2 regions of the Halomonas sp. DP5Y7-2 genome follow, and region 1 is predicted to be linked to the other one. Evidence: riboswitches for the same ligand, from Rfam matches in the RefSeq annotation. Region 1 holds a riboswitch; the other holds the start of a gene.
The links. Region 1 has a riboswitch for thiamine pyrophosphate ahead of tenA (thiaminase II). Riboswitches for the same ligand answer to the same signal wherever they lie in the genome.
Positions count from the first base shown of each region.

Region 2: another riboswitch for thiamine pyrophosphate. It lies ahead of KUW18_RS00020 (sodium:solute symporter family protein); the one in region 1 lies ahead of tenA (thiaminase II).

Region 1 is NZ_JAHVHY010000001.1:122,103-125,747, forward strand. Features, by position in the region: gene mdoH (glucans biosynthesis glucosyltransferase MdoH) at 1-1,254, shown strand, start outside; TPP riboswitch at 1,425-1,576, shown strand; gene tenA (thiaminase II) at 1,654-2,322, shown strand; TPP riboswitch at 2,404-2,538, shown strand; gene thiC (phosphomethylpyrimidine synthase ThiC) at 2,633-3,645, shown strand, end outside.
Region 2 is NZ_JAHVHY010000001.1:1,292-4,936, forward strand. Features, by position in the region: gene KUW18_RS00010 (diguanylate cyclase) at 1-1,005, opposite strand, end outside; gene KUW18_RS00015 (hypothetical protein) at 1,160-2,008, shown strand; TPP riboswitch at 2,081-2,244, shown strand; gene KUW18_RS00020 (sodium:solute symporter family protein) at 2,323-3,645, shown strand, end outside.

The DNA of each region.
Region 1 (3,645 bases):
CGGCTGGGGCTACTGCAGACGGTGCCCATTCCCGTGCGCCAGCAAAGTCTGTTCGGGCGCTGCAATCAATTCGCTGCCGCGCTCTACTCGCCCATGCTGGCGGCAGGGCTGAGCTTCTGGCACGCCACCGCAGCCAACTATTTTGGCCACAATGCCATCATTCGGGTGGACGCGTTCACCGACGCCTGTGGCCTTCCCGAGCTCCCCGGCAAGCCGCCCCTGGGTGGCGATATCCTCAGTCATGACTTTGTCGAGGCAGCGCTGTTGCGCCGGGCCGGCTGGCAGGTGCGCATGCGCACCGACCTGGGCGGCAGCTATGAGGAAATGCCCAGCCACATTCTCGACTATGCCAAGCGTGATCGACGTTGGGTACAGGGCAACCTGCAGCATCTGCGCCTGCTGAATGGCCATGGCCTGCATGTGCTGAGCCGTCTGCACTTCTTCTTCGGCGCGCTGGCCTACCTGTCGTCGCTGGTGTGGCTGGCGATCCTGGTCATCAGTACCATCGATGCGCTGATCAGGGCGCTCGTTCCCACGAACTTCTTCACCGCCAGCTCGCAGTTGTTCCCTGACTGGCCCATCGCTCCGCCCAACCTGATCATTCCCTTGTTGATCGGCACCTTGGGCATGCTGCTGATGCCCAAGGTGCTGGGACTGATACTTGGTCTCATGCGGGATCCAGAGGGCTACGGGGGACGCCCAAAACTGGTCTTGAGCATGCTGGTGGAGACCCTGTTCGCCATGCTGATCGCACCGCTGATGATGGTCTTCCACAGCCGTTTCGTGATCCAGGTGCTGACCGGTCGTACCGTTGCCTGGGACCCGCTATCCCGAGAGGGGCGGGCACTGCCCTGGCGGGAAGCCTTCCGCCATACCTGGCTGTGGTCGCTGATTGGTGCGGTGTGGGCTCTTGTCACCTGGGCCTACACTCCGAGCTTCTTTCTCTGGCTGACGCCCGTCTGGCTCGGCCTGGTGCTGGCGGCTCCGCTGGTGCGCTGGAGCTCCAGCCTGACCATCGGCCGCCGCCTGGCCCGCGCCGGGCTTCTGCTGGTACCCAGTGAGACACGCCCCCCCAGGGTCGTCGCCGATCTACACATCGAGAGTCAGCTACCCTCGTCGGGCGCGCCAACCGCTCCCCCCAGCGAGCGTCCCCGAGACATGCCTGTGCAGTCCTTCCGGCGCCCCCATCAATCGGCTGAGGTGCACAGCGACCCTGGCCACCCGATCGACACCCCCACGCCAGATCGTCGCTGATCCATCATCAGCCATCATCAGCGTCGTTGCAGGACGCCGCGGCCATGCCCCTCATGGCCGCGGCGTCATCATTAGATAGTCTCTCTCGACAACCTCCCTTGACGCCCCCTTCCGATGCTATCCGAAAGTGGTGTCTGGCAAAGCCGCAAGGGCGTGCTAGACTGCGGTCGACTCGCTTGACGGGGTGCCGGTCAATCCGGCTGAGATGGTGCAGGGCCAGCGTGGTGTAGCAGCCCGACAGCACCGATCCCGTGGAACCTGATCCGGGTGCGGTGTGGACTCACACCTTGAACCGGCGTAGGGAATCAGGCGGTGGCACGCCTTCCCTGCGGGGGCCTGCCCTTCCTCCCCGCCGTCCTTCTCTGCCCCGCCCACCGGATCCACTATGCCGGAGCTATCATGGGCTACTGCTTCAACGATCTGATCGCTGCCTGCCGCGACGACTGGCGGCGCTATACCGAGCACGACTTCGTTCGTGCACTTGGGCGCGGCGACCTGAATGACGCCAGCTTTCGCCACTATCTGAAGCAGGACTACCTGTTTCTCCTGCAGTTTTCACGCGCCTACGCCCTTGCTGCCTACAAGAGCCAGGACCTGGAGAGCTTGCAGGGGGCCTTCAAGGGGATGCAGACGATCCTCGAGGTCGAACTGGGCCTGCATCTTGCCTACTGCCGAGAATGGGGCATTGACGACAGCGAGCTCAGCCGTCTACCGGAGGCACGTGCCACCCTGGCCTATACCCGCTACGTCCTCGACACCGGCAGTCGTGGTGATCTGCTGGACCTGCACGTCGCCCTGGCGCCCTGCATGGTCGGCTACGCCGACATCGGCCGCTGGCTGGCGGATCATCCCGAGACGCTGCGTGGTGGCGACAATCCCTACGATGCTTGGATCACCATGTACTCAAGCCCTGACTTTCAGGCCTCGGCCGTGCGCGAAAGGCACTGGCTCGACGACCAGCTCAGCCAGGTATCGAGCGCTCGTTTCGACCGGCTGGCGCGCATCTTTAGCGACGCGACCCGTCTCGAGACCGACTTCTGGCAGATGGGACTGGAGCTGAGCGACTGACCTTGACGACGCCTTTAGGCGATCGAACTGGGCGATCGACCTGGGTGATCGCGCTCGACAACACAGACAAGCTGACAACAGCAACGCTTGACGGGGTGCCGCAGCCAGCGGCTGAGATCATGCAGCGCATGAGACCCGTTGAACCTGATCTGGGGATACCCCCGATGTTACGGCATCGAGGCGAGGACCAGCGTAGGGATCAAGCGCTCACGGCCACGGCCTCGACGCCCCCCCTTCTCCCTCGCGACGTGCCATTACCACCATCAGGGCGACGCCACTTGCCCTGCACCGCCGTGAGAGGAAACCACCTATGTCACTCGACCATCCCTCGTCTCATCCGAGATCCCGCCATGACGCTCACTTCCTGGCCGAGACGGCCAGGGTCGACCAGGCCGCCGTCACTCCCCTGCCAGGCTCTCGCAAGGTCTATGTAGAGGGCTCCCGCCCCGACCTGCGGGTGCCATTTCGCGAAATCACCCTGTCGCCGACGCGCACTTCAGGCGCCGACGAAGCCAATCCACCGCTACTGGTGTACGACACCTCAGGCCCCTATACCGACCCGGCGGTACAGGTCGATCTGCGCAAGGGACTGGCCGAGTTGCGCAGGCCCTGGATTGAGGAGCGCAACGACACCGAGTGGCTCGACGGTCCCACCTCCGAGTACGGCCGCCGGCGTGCCAATGACCCACTGCTGGCACCGCTGCGCTTCGAGCTGACGCGCACACCACGTCGCGCCACCAGGACCGCCGATGGCCGCCCGGGCAACGTCACCCAATTGCATTACGCGCGGCGCGGCATCATCACACCGGAAATGGAGTTCATTGCACTTCGCGAGAATCAACGTCGACAGGCCCTTCAGGACCCTTATCGTGGCAGTGACGAGGTCGAAGCGATACTTGGCCACCAGCACCCCGGCCAGTCGTTCGGAGCCCGTTTGCCGGATGAGATCACCCCCGAGTTCGTGCGCCAGGAAGTGGCCGCCGGGCGTGCCATCATCCCGGCCAACATCAATCATCCCGAAGCCGAGCCGATGATCATCGGGCGTAACTTTCTGGTGAAAATCAACGGCAATCTAGGCAACTCTGCGGTGACGTCCTCCATCGAAGAGGAAGTGGACAAGATGACCTGGGGGATTCGCTGGGGGGCGGATACGATCATGGACCTGTCCACTGGACAGAACATCCATGAAACCCGTGAGTGGATCATCCGCAACTCACCGGTGCCGATCGGTACCGTGCCACTCTATCAGGCGCTGGAAAAGGTCAAGGGCGTGGCCGAGGACCTGACCTGGGAGGTCTTTCGCGACACCTTGATCGAGCAGGC
Region 2 (3,645 bases), 120 kb from region 1:
TATCCAAATGGGCGCACCAATATAGGTTTCCAACTGAAACGCCTGGTAACAGGGGTGCCCGCTAACACGCTCATCACACCTGGCATGATGGGTAGCAAAGACGTCACACGCATCAAGGGTAAGACGGCAATACGTATCTCCCAGAGGAAAGGTATCCCCAGGACCTACCGGCGCCCCATCACTGGCCGCCCAGCGCACGCTGTACTGCTCACCCACCACCTCGCTGACCAACGCGATGTCCAGGCCCAGGTAAACAAGCGCATCTCGCAGCAGCATATCGACGATCTCGGACGTCTCGATATCCGTGCGGTTAACGCCGGTGTGCACATCCCGTAGCAGCTGGATCATCGATCGGTATTCAGAGACGTCCTGAATGATGGCGTAGAAGCCCGCGACACCGTCATCCACGATATCCGGCAAGTAGTTCACCTTGAAAAATGCTCTCCTGCCGTCCTGCAATACCAGTGCATCCTCGTAGCTGACCTCTACCCCCGCCAGGGCACGCGCGAAGCGCGGCTGAATCTTCGCATAGGAGGAGGCGTCGAGAACCGATGCCACCGGCTGACCTGCCAATTCAGACGACGTAAGGCCAATGAAGTCCTGATATGCCTGATTGTTGAAGCGAAAGCACAGGTCTCGATCCACGTAGGCCACCATGACAGGAAGATGATCCGCTAGCCGAGCCACCACACCATGATCAGGTCGTTGCTGCATCGGCAGACGCAGCACCATGCTGCCATCAGGCAGCATCACGTAAGCCGAGCTACGGCTTTGCCCCCTTCCCTGCTCGTCCCACTGCCTGCCCGCACCCGCCATGGCTTCTGCAAGCCTGGCGGAGTGCCCCTGCAGCTCCGACAACGAACGTCCGACAACCTCATCGCGAGATCCTCCCAACACCGACGCACAATCGCCGGCCACGTCTAGCACCACCGCCGCTGGCGACACCCTGACGAGTACCGTCCCGGCAAGCGTCAATGCTTCTCGCACCCAGGCATACTGGTCCATGCTGGCTCTCCTGGTCGTTCCCCTGACGTGATAGGACGCACAAGCATCCTTCTGGCCTGCTCATGAATTTGGCTGTTTGTATGGTTGAATGCATCAGAATTTTCCACGCTGCGTGGACAGTACGTTCGCTCACGGTGCTCAAGAGGCGAATGCCATGTATTACCAAAACTTGATGGCGATCGAGCGAGCTCTCTCGCTCACGTACCAAGGACGTGCCGCCTGGCTGGAGACTCAACTGGGCAGCGCTTACGGTCTTGTGGATTACCGTATGCAGACCACTCAAGCGGAGCCGGTTGACGAGGACGGCAACGCCTACCGACTACCGCATCCGTTTAAGGACCTGCGCCAGCACGCCGACGTCCATCACTCCCCCCTGACGACAGTCCATGTCAGCCAGGGTCGCGACCACGTCGCGGAACTACTGCTGCCGGACAGCCCGACACAGACCCATCTGGAAGTCCTGCACGCGACGCTGCTCGGACAACCTGCGCTGGTTCGCCTTATCAACTTGAATGGCTCCCCCGCCCGACTGAGGCGCGTCGAGCAACATGAGCCACTGGTACAGCAATGCGATCAGCTGCTTGCGCTGCTGATCCAACCTGCGCTGCGCCTGGTAATGGCTGGGCCGATCAGGGACGTGCATCGCATTGGCCTGCATGCCCATCAGAGGGGATTTGAAGTCATCTGGTGCAGAGGCCAGCCAGGCACTGCGCTTGCCGAAGACACTGTCTCACCAGACACTCCCACGTCAGACCTGTCCTTTCCCATGTCAGACCTGTCCTTTCCCATGGAAGTCCAGCACGCTGAAGCCGCCCACTTTCTTGCCGGCGGCGGAGGGCATCGGCGCACCCTCGTGCTGAACGCTACCTCTGATACGTCGCTGGCAGAGGTGGCGAAGAGCTCGGGTTGCTTCGACTGCAACAACAACCCCCACCCCAGGCTCTCGGAGACGACCCACTGGCTGGATCGGGCCTGCCAAGCAATGTCACTCGAGGGGCGTTAGCGGCGCGATGCTTCCGCAACGAGCGCCCTACCTTTCTGCAATTGACAGCCCCACTAGCCGGCCCTAGTCTGGACCTCTTCCTAGGGGAGCCCTACTGGCCATACAGGTCGTGACAGCGCCGCGACAGCGCTGTATCGCACCAAGGCCATAGTACGGGGCTGAGATTCCGCATTGCGCGGTAACCCTTTGAACCTGATCCGGGTCATGCCGGCGAAGGGAAGGATGGTTGCCGCACTCCCTCTTTCTTCCTGCCCGCCGTCCGTCCCGATGTCCACTGGTCCCTGCGGACAACGATAAGAAAGAGGTTTCTCTCGATGATGCTCGACCCTCTCTGGACGGCGCTGTGGCTGCTGCTGTGCGCTGCCATCTTTGCCATTCCAGGCCTGCTCTACGCCCGACGCCGTCGGGGCGGCCTTGATGACTACATCTCCGCACGAAACAGCCAGAACACTCGTGCCACGGTGCTGACGTTGATTGCCACCACACTGGGCACCTGGATCCTGTTTGGACCGGCCCAGGCTGCCACCTGGGGCGGTATCGCGGCGGTCATTGGCTACGCGCTCGGCTCCATGGTGCCTCGCCTGGTGATGATTCCTCTTGGTCGACGCATGCGGGAGCTGATTCCCGAAGGCCACGGCCTGACCGAGTTCGTGATCCACCGCTACGGCCGCACGATGTATGCCTTCACCCTGGCGATTATGCTGTTCTACCTGTTTATCTCTCTGGCTGCAGGGCTGACCGCCATTGCCCACATGGTGACCCTGCTGGCCCCCATCCCCCTCTGGCTAACCGCCAGCGTGGTGATGATCGCCACCCTGCTCTACACCTTTTACGGCGGTCTGCGTACCACCATCTTCACTGACAAGGTGCAGATGCTGGTGATCCTGCCACTGCTGGCTCTCTTGCTCATGTTTGGCTGGCAGGCGGCGGGTGGCGTTGCTCCGACGCTCGAGGGGCTGCGCGAGCGCGCTCCGCAACTGCTGGATATCACCGATGCTGGCGGCCTGCGCGCAGGCCTGACCTTCTTTCTCGCGGTGATGCTGACGGGTCTGTTCTACCAAGGAACCTGGCAGAGGATCTATGCGGCCCGGGATACTCGCGTGCTCAGGCGTGGCTTCTGGATCGCGGGACTCTTCAACTTCCCGGTCATCGTGCTCATGGGTCTGTTCGGTCTGGCGTTCATCGGCCTAGGACTTGAGGGAGACGGCTCCGTCGCTCTGTTCAGCGTATTGTTGTCCGACGTGCCTCTGTGGTTTGCCTTGGCCCTGATTCCTCTTGGCCTTGCGCTGGTAATGAGTAGCGCCGACACAACGATCAATGCCACCTCCAGCATTATCGCCGTCGACATGCACAGGCTGCTGCCCCAGGCCAGTGAGGCGGCCTTGATGAGAATGGCGCGCTGGCTCATCGTCGTCGCTGCAGTACCAGTGACGTGGGTCGCTGCGCAGGGCTACAGCGTCCTCTACCTGTTCCTGCTGGCAGACCTGCTGTGCTCTGCCGCAGCCTTTCCGGTGTTTTTCGGCCTGTTCAACCGCCGCTATCACGGTCGCAATGCAGTGATCAGTACCGCAGCAGGTCTGCTGGCCGGACTGTGGATGTTCCCCTCGCCTAACGGTGGCACCGCGACATTACTGGAA